2 regions of the Microbaculum marinisediminis genome follow, and region 1 is predicted to be linked to the other one. Evidence: riboswitches for the same ligand, from Rfam matches in the RefSeq annotation. Region 1 holds a riboswitch; the other holds the start of a gene.
What was found. A riboswitch is a leader RNA that binds a small molecule or an ion and turns the genes downstream of it on or off. The one in region 1 is predicted to bind cobalamin.
Positions count from the first base shown of each region.

Region 2: another riboswitch for cobalamin. It lies ahead of MUB46_RS20585 (TonB-dependent receptor plug domain-containing protein); the one in region 1 lies ahead of MUB46_RS08570 (DUF1636 family protein).

Region 1 is NZ_JALIDZ010000003.1:525,351-529,758, reverse strand. It holds gene MUB46_RS08585 (cobyric acid synthase) at 1-114, opposite strand, end outside; gene cobO (cob(I)yrinic acid a,c-diamide adenosyltransferase) at 278-895, opposite strand; gene cobU (bifunctional adenosylcobinamide kinase/adenosylcobinamide-phosphate guanylyltransferase) at 892-1,419, opposite strand; cobalamin riboswitch at 1,469-1,687, shown strand; gene MUB46_RS08570 (DUF1636 family protein) at 1,827-2,234, shown strand; gene cobW (cobalamin biosynthesis protein CobW) at 2,231-3,283, shown strand; gene cobN (cobaltochelatase subunit CobN) at 3,285-4,408, shown strand, end outside.
Region 2 is NZ_JALIDZ010000011.1:103,430-107,837, forward strand. It holds gene MUB46_RS20580 (ABC transporter substrate-binding protein) at 1-796, opposite strand, end outside; gene MUB46_RS20585 (TonB-dependent receptor plug domain-containing protein) at 872-2,866, opposite strand; cobalamin riboswitch at 2,985-3,183, opposite strand; gene MUB46_RS20590 (3-isopropylmalate dehydratase small subunit) at 3,300-3,935, opposite strand; gene MUB46_RS20595 (3-isopropylmalate dehydratase large subunit) at 3,932-4,408, opposite strand, start outside.

The sequences.
Region 1 (4,408 bases):
GAAGGGCGCCACCGCTATCCCGCGCCGCGTCAGCGCCCGGCAGAGCCCAGCCACGATCAGCGACTTGCCGACATTCGAGCCGGTTCCCTGGAACATGATGGCCCGGGCGGTCATCGCATGGGGGCTCCCAAACAAACCGACCGAACAAGAACGCTAGCGAGCGGCCCTTCCCCTCCCCCCCGGCCTTTTAAGGCCGAGCCTGAAGGCCGCCGGCTCCGATCCTGCCGGCAACGCGGGACCGACGGGGCAAATCGCCGGCGCCCGGCACGACGCGCCATCAAAACTCGATGCCCTCCTGCGCCTTCACGCCGGCGGCGAAGTGATGCTTGACCAGGGTCATCTCGGTGACGAGGTCGGCGGCCTCGATCAGTTCCGGCTTGGCGTTGCGGCCGGTGACGACGACATGCAGGTCCGGCCGGCGGGCCTTCAGCGTCTCCACCACCTCGTCGAGCGGCAGGTAATCGTATCGCAGCGCGATGTTGAGCTCGTCGAGCACGACCAGCGCCATCTCGGGATCGGCCATCAGCGCCTTGGCCTTTTCCCAGGCCTTCCCGGCGGCCGCGATGTCGCGCGCCTTGTCCTGGGTCTCCCAGGTGAAGCCCTCGCCCATCGTGTGCCACTCGACGAGATCGCCGAACTTTTCCAGTACCACCCGCTCGCCAGTCGACCAGGCGCCCTTGATGAACTGCACGACGCCGACCTTGCGGCCATAACCGACCATCCTCAGGGCCAGCCCGAAGGCCGCCGTCGACTTGCCCTTGCCCGGGCCGGTGTTGACGATCAGCAAGCCCTTCTTCTCGATGGTCTTGGAGGCGACCTCGGCGTCCTGCACCGCCTTGCGCTTCTCCATCTTCGCACGGTGGCGGGCGGTCTCGTCGGGCTTCTCGTCTGTCATGTCTCGTCCTTCATCACCATCGGCAGTCCCGCCACCATGAAGACCACGCGCGCGGCCTGCCGCGCAATACGCTGGTTGAGCCGCCCCTGCGCGTCGCTGAAGGCGCGGCCGAGCGGATTGTCGGGCACGATACTCAGGCCGACCTCGTTGGAAACGAGCACCGTTGTCGCATCTCGGGCGGCCAGCGCGGTTTCGAGATCGTCGACGGCGGCGGCGACGTCGTGCCCGCCGAGCATGAGGTTGGACAGCCACAGCGTCAGGCAGTCGGCCAGGACCGGCGCGGCGGCGGGGGCGTCCCGGATCGCCTCGGGCAGCGCGAGCGGGGCCTCGACGGTCCGCCAGCCCTCGTCCCGGCGCGCGCGGTGCTCGGCGATTCGCGCCGCCATCTCCGCGTCGAAGGCCTGCGCCGTCGCCAGATAGACCCACGGCGCCGGCTGCGCCCGCACCAGCTCTTCCGCGTACCGGCTCTTGCCGGACCGCGAACCGCCGAGCACCAGGCTGAGTTGGGTATGGCTGTCCAAAATGCGCCTCGCTGCGTCGTTGCCAGCCCGATTGACTCGCCCCCGGCAAGGCAATAGTCAATCCGGTGACGGTCCTTCCTGTTGAGGAAGGTGAAAAGGGAACGCGGTGCCGAAGGAAGCTTCGAATGCCGCGGCTGCCCCCGCAACTGTAGGCGGAGAGCCGCCCGTCTGATGTCCACTGGGCGACGTGCCACGTCGTGGCGCCCGGGAAGGCGACGGGTAAGCGAGACGATCCGCAAGCCAGGAGACCTGCCGTCCAGAACTGACCGCGACGTCGGGCGGGGTGCGCCGGCAATTCGCGGACGACCGACCCGAGATGTCGGCGTAGTTCCCACAAGGCGTCGCCTGCGGAACGGACCACGCACCCTGGACAGCGCGATGATCGCGCCAAGAACGAGGGAATTGAAGCGGTGGCCCGACCCTTCCTTTACGTCTGCACCACCTGCAAGCAGGACGGCGCGCCCCTGGCCGAGGGCGAGACGCCGCCCGGCAAGCTGCTCTACGAGGCCGTCGCCGAAAAGCTCGCCGCGATGGGCGACGCCGCGCCCGTCGAAGTCGAACCGGTCGTCTGCTTCGCCAATTGCGAGCAGGGCTGCTCCGCCGGCGTCTCCCAGCCGGGCAAATGGGCCTACATGGTCGGCCATATCGGCCCGGACCACGCCGACGACCTGATCGCCTACGCCGCGGCCTACGCGAAATCGGACCGCGGCGCCGTGCTGCGCTCCGGCCGGCCGGAGTCGCTGCGCCACGCCATCGTCGGCCGCTTCCCGACCCATCTCGCCTTCCCGCAATCCCCGATAAAGGACGCCGCCGAATGAGTGCGCCTGCCCCCAAGCTCAGCGGAGAGAAGATCCCCGCGACCGTGATCACCGGCTTCCTCGGCGCCGGCAAGACGACGCTGGTGCGCCACGTCCTGGAGAACGCCAACGGCCGCCGCATCGCCATCATCGTCAACGAATTCGGCTCGCTCGGCATCGACGGCGACCTCCTGAAGAGCTGCGGCATCGCCGGCTGCACCGACGACGATATCGTCGAGCTCGCCAACGGCTGCATCTGCTGCACGGTGGCCGACGACTTCCTGCCGACCATGCAGGCTCTGCTCGACCGCGACGATCCGCCCGAGCACGTGCTGATCGAGACCTCGGGCCTGGCCCTGCCGAAGCCGCTGATCAAGGCCTTCGACTGGCCGACCATCCGCTCGCGCATGACGGTCGACGGCGTCATCGCCGTGGTCGACGGCCCGGCCGTCGCCACCGGCCGGTTCGCCGACGATCCCGACGCCATCGCCCGGCAGCGCGCGGAGGATCCCTCCGTCGATCACGACAACCCGCTCGCCGAGGTCTACGAGGACCAGCTCAACGCCGCCGACCTGATCGTCGTCAACAAGGCCGACCTGCTCGACGGGGCCGACATCGACGCCCTGAAGCAGGGGATCGCCGGCGCGGTGCCGCGCGCGGTGAAGGTCGTCTCGGCCTACGAGGGCCGCATCGATCCCGCCGTCCTGCTCGGCATCGGCGCCGCCGCCGAGGACGATCTCGACGCCCGCCCCTCGCACCATGACGGCGCCGACGACCACGAGCACGACGATTTCGAGTCCTTCGTCGTCGAGATCGGCGAGATCGCGGATCCCGACACCCTGGTCGCCCGCCTCCGCGCGGTCGCCGAGGCGCACGACATCCTGCGCATCAAGGGCTTCGTGCCGGTCAGCGCCAAGCCGATGCGGCTCGCCGTGCAGGGCGTCGGCGGCCGGTTCCGCCACGCCTACGACCGCCCGTGGACGCCGACCGAACAGCGCGTCGGCCGCCTCGTCGTCATCGGCGAGACCGGCCTCGACCAGGCCGCGATCGACGCGGCGATACGAGGCTGACATGCACGTTCTGGTCCGGGAGACACGCGCGCTCGACGAGATCGAGCAGGCGGTCGATCTCGGCCAGACGCCTGCCGACCTGGTCTTCCTGTCGTTCTCGGATTCCGACCTCGGCGCCGCGTCCGCCGCCTGGCAAGCGGACGCGACATTGCCGGGCCTGAGGCTCGCCAATCTCGCCCGGCTCAAGCACCCGCTGTCGGTCGACCTCTATGTCGAGCAGGTGATCGAGACCGCGCGCTGCGTGGTCATCCGCCTGCTCGGCGGCCTCGACTACTGGCGCTACGGCGCCGAAGAGGTCGCCCGCGTCTGCCGCGATCGCGCGATACCGCTGGCGATCCTGCCCGGCGACGGCCGCGAGGACGATCGGCTGATCGAACTGTCGACCGTCGATCCCGGCATCCGCGCCCGGCTCGACGCCTGCTTCGCCCATGGCGGACCGGAGAACACCGGCCCCGCGCTGCGCCTGGCCGCCCATCTCGCCGGCCTCGGCCCCGACGATGGCGAGCGGGCCGAGCCGCTGCCGATGCACGGGGAATACCGGCTTCCCGGCCGGCGGTCGCCGGCCGCCCCCACCCCGCCCCTCCCCCACGAGGGGGGAGGGAGCGACAGTGGCATCGTCTCCACAGGCGGATCGACGCCCTCTCCTGCGGCCGGTGGAAATACAACGGGGGCTACGCCGGGTTCCGCTGAACCCCCTCCCCCCTCGTGGGGGAGGGTTGGGGAGGGGGCGCGGCCCGAAGACGGGCGTTCCGCGCCCAGGACAGGCACCCGTGCGCCCGACGGAGAAGCCGGACAACCCCGCCCCCTCGCCGTCATCGTCTTCTACCGGGCCTACCTGCTCGCCGCCGACCTCGCCCCCGTCGACGCGCTCGCCCGCGACCTCGACAAACGGGGCCTCGACGTCCGCGCCCTGTACGTCGCAAGCCTCAAGGCGCCCGATACCACGGCCTTCGTCGCCCGGACCCTGCGCGACTGGCGGCCCGCCGTGATCCTCAACGCCACCGGCTTCTCCGCCCGGCTGGACCCCGAAGCGGGAAACGACGGCGCCTCTCCGCTCGATGCCGCCGGCGTTCCCGTACTCCAGCTCGTGCTCTCCGGCTCCGCGCGCGAGGCCTGGGCGGAGTC
Region 2 (4,408 bases), on a different contig from region 1:
ACCGCGCTTTCGCGGCGGCAGACTTCAACAGTGCCATCGCCTCCGCCAGCTGCGGCCCGGCACAGGTCCACAACCGCGTCGGCACCTCGACCACCGTCGCGGTCTCCTTGAGCGAGGCCAGCGCGGGGTGATCGAGAAGCGCCTGCGCCATGGACTCCGGCGCGTCCGCATCCGCGTTGATGATCAGGACGTCGGGTCTTGCCGCGACAATCCGCTCCAGCGGCAGTTGCCCCAATCCATCCGTCTGGAGGTCGGCGGCGAGGTTTGCCAGCCCGGCGCGGTCCAGCAGCGTGTCGACGAGCGATCCGCGGCCTGCCGTGAACCCGTTGGGACGCAGGACCAGTGCCGTCGGGCGCGAACCGGCTATCACGGCCCCGCTTTCGCTCAGCGCCGTGTCGAGCGCCGCGATCATCGCCTCGCCCGCCGCTGCGTTGCCCAGCACGGTCGCCACCATCCGGATCTGCGCGCGCACCTCGTCCAGTGTCCCGGGAACCCCGAGCTCGATGACGGGAATACCGATCCGCTTGAGAAAGCCCACCGTCGTCCGCGTCGTATGGACCCCCGCGACCACCAGGTCCGGCGACAGCGGAACGATCTCCTCGGCGAGCCCCCGGTTCACGGGCACGGCGCCGGCGAGCGCTCTCACCGCGGATCCAAGGCTGTCGCGGGCAAGCCAGGTCACCGATTTGACCTGACCGGGATCGGCCAGCCGCAGCACCAGTTCGTCCGTGCACAGGTTGATCGATACGACGGACCGGGGCTTCGCCTCCGCCCGCGCCGGGAGCTGGACCGCCAATAGGGCGGCCAATAGGGCGGGGGCGGTCAGGGCCGCCGCTACGACTGCGTGCACTGCCGCGAAACGACGCATCGCTCAGAACGCCAGTCGCAAGCCGGCATAGGCCGCGCGCCCCGGCGTGCCGTAGCCCCAGACCTCCTGGTACTGTTCGTCGAACAGGTTGTCGACGCGACCGAACAGTTCGGCGGTGTCGCTGAGCTTGTAGGAGCCGGCGACGTTGACGAGCGTATAGGCGTCCAGCGTCAGGACCGACCTGTTGTAGACGGCGTCGTAGACCCAGTCTTTCTGAGCACCGTTGTAGACGACCGAGAGATTGGCGTTCGCGCGCCCGTCGAGGAACACGTAGTTGACGTCGAGGCTCGCCAGATGCGGCGGTCGCCGCACCAGGTCTGCACCCGTCGCGTCCTTGCCGTCGGTGTAGGTGTAGGAGGCGCGAACGAAGAGGTTGTCGAGAGGCGACACCGAGACACCGAGTTCGACACCGTGGATCCTGGACTCGCCCGGCATGTTGACCGACGTCGTGCCGGCCCCGGTGATCAGGTCCGTTATGCGCATGTCGAAGTAGGTGGCGTCGGCCACGACGCGTTCGCCCCACAGGGCCTGATCGATGCCTACGTCCCAGCCGGCCGCCTGCTCCGGCTTGAGGTTGGGATTCCCCCGGTAGGTCTGCGTGTACCCGTAGAGTTCGAACATGGTCGGGTTCTTCACGCCCGTGCCATAGGAGGCGCGCAGCTTGGTGCCGGTTGCGTCGATGGTATAGGCACCGGTCAGCCGATAGGTATCGGCATCCTCGAAGAGATCGTTGACGTCGTGGCGAACGGCGGCCGTCACGAACAGGCTGTCGAACAGCCCGAGCTGGTACTGGCCGACAAGTCCCGTCGATTCGATCGTCCGGTCGAGATTTGACCAGAGGCTGTCCACCTTGACGCCTTGGGTTTCGTGTTCGGCCAGGAACGTGAGGGTGTGGCTCGCCGGGACCGTCTCCTGCTCGAGGTAGAGATTCGACTGATAGTCCAGCTTGTTCTTGTCCCCCCGATACGTGCTGGTGACCGCCTTGTCGGCGAGATAGTCCGTCGTCTGGTCCGTCCGCGTCGCGCCGAAGATGTGCTCCCAGCGCCCCTCGAACATCCGGAAGGTGCCCTGGACCCGGCCGAACAGCTGCTCGCCGCGGGAATCGTTGAAGGCGTCGATCGGGCCGATGCCGCCGATGTCGGCGTCGCCTTCCCGCATGAAGTTGGTGAAGCGCCCGACGAATGCCAGGTCGATATCCTCGGTCGGATGGATCCCGAACTTGATGAGGCCGGTTCCGTTCCGGTAGGCGTCCTTCTCGAGGTTTCCGTTCGCCTCGTCCGCGCTGGATATGCCGTCGGTGGACAGTCCCACAGCGCTGACGAGCAGATCGAACCTGTCGTCGCTGGCGCTGACCGAGGCATGGCCGCGGAAGGTGCCGAACGACCCGCCTTCCGCCGATACCGTGGCGCTCGGCGCCCCGTCGCCGCGCCTCGTGACGATATTGATCACGCCGCCGATGGCATCCGAGCCGTAGAGGGCGCTCTGCGGGCCGCGCAGCACCTCGATGCGGGCGACGTCCTGGACCAGCAGATTGCCGAAGTCGAATTCGGATCCGAAGGCGGGATCGTTCATCTCGATGCCGTCGATCCGGACCATCGTCTGGTTCCCTTCGGCACCACGGATGCGGACCTGCGTGAAGTCGCCGATTCCGCCCGTGCGATTGACGGCAACGCCCGGCACCTGGCGTAGCACGTCGGAGACGACCCGGATCTGCTGCTCCTCGAGCTCTTCGCCGGTAATGACCGTGACCGTGCTGCCCACCGCGCGGTCCGGCGTGGCGGTCCGGTTCGGGCTGACGGTGATCTCGTCGAGCGTTACGGCCGCCGCTTCGCTGACGGGCGCGAAGCGACCATCGGAAGCGGTCTCGTCATCCGCCGACCGGACGTCTTGGGCAGAGGCCCGCGGCGCTGGCGCCAGGGCCAGCGCGGCAATCAGGATGACAACGGAAACGGAATGGAGTCGCGGCTCGGACGAGCCGGTGAGAACGGATTTCGGCATTTCAAGACCTCGGGCGGTACGCCAGGTGGCACGTCACCGCGAACGAAGTCTCGCCGGTCATCGCCCGAAAGCGATGGCGGCTTGCCAACCATCGAAACACCCCGTCCGACGTCGTCGCGTGTGACCACGGCTGACGGCAGGTCTCCTGGCTCGCGGGTTGTCACCGATCCGTCGCCTTCCCGGTGCCCGAGGCCCAGTGGCGTATTGACGGACGACTATCCGCTTACAGTTGCGGGGGCAGCCGCAGATTTGGATCGAACGACCCTCACTGCGTTCCCTTTTGATCCCCGAGGGGAACCGTCGCGCCGGACGCTAGGCACGATTGGATGATATGTCAATCAGGCGGCCAAGGCGGGGGATGCCAAGTCGGGGGATGCCAAGCCGTGCACGCGCAAACCGCACCGGCGGGTTATCCAAAGCGTGCCGCCGACGTCTATTCGCCCCGCCTTTGGGCGCCGCTTTCCGCCGCTCGCGCGATGTCCGGCATCGCGGCAAGTTTCCTGTCCACCAGGTTGCGCGCTTCGAGAAGGACCATCAAGGGATCCCAGGAACCCTCGAGGAACCGTCGACGCCGTCCCTCGGGCAGGCAGAAGGGTATTCGCCGGTCGCCGGAGACGATCTGTCCCGCGGCGATATCAGCCGTGAGTTCGGTTTCCGGGGCGGCCTCGCAACGACTGCGCAGCCAAAGACCGTCCGCGGCGGATACCGGCAGGCATGGCAGTCCTATGGACAGACAGTTGCCGGCGAAGATCTCGCCGAACGATTCTCCCACGATCGCCCGGATGCCGAATCGATAGAGCGCCTGGGGCGCGTGCTCCCGAGAGGAGCCGCAGCCGAAGTTCCGCCCGACCAGCAGGATCGATGCCCCGGCGAAACGCCCGTCGTCGAACGGATGAGGCGCGTCGCCACGGTCGCGCGCGGCGCGACGCAGGCTTTCGAACACGTGCGCCTCGATCCCGCGGAAGGTGACCAGCTTGAGATACCGCGACTCGAGGATCTGGTCGGTGTCGATGTCGTTGCCCGCGAGCGGCAAGCCGCGGCCCCGAACCATGTCGATGCGCCCGGTCATGACCGCCCGCCCCCATCCGGCGTCGCGTCCGGGAACGCGCGCACATCCGTTATCTCCCCGGCCAGCGCCGCGGCAGCCACCATGACCGGTGACATCAGGAACGTGCGCCCGTCGGGCGATCCCTGCCGCCCCCGGAAGTTTCGGTTCGACGACGACGCGCAGACCTGCGGCCCGACCAGTTTGTCGGCATTCATCCCGCAGCACAGGGAGCAGCCCGCGTCACGAAGTTCGAACCCGCGTTCCTCGAACAGCGTGTCGAACCCCCGGCTCGCCGCTGCCTTGAGCACGGCGCGCGATCCGGGGACGATCATCGCACGCACACCCGACGCGACACGACGGTCGGTTGCGCGCAGGAATGCCGCGACGGCCTCGAGATCGGAAAGCCTGCCATTGGTGCAGGACCCGATGAACGCGGTGTCGATCCGCGTGCCCGACACCGGTTCCCCCGGAACCATTCCCATGAACTCCATCGC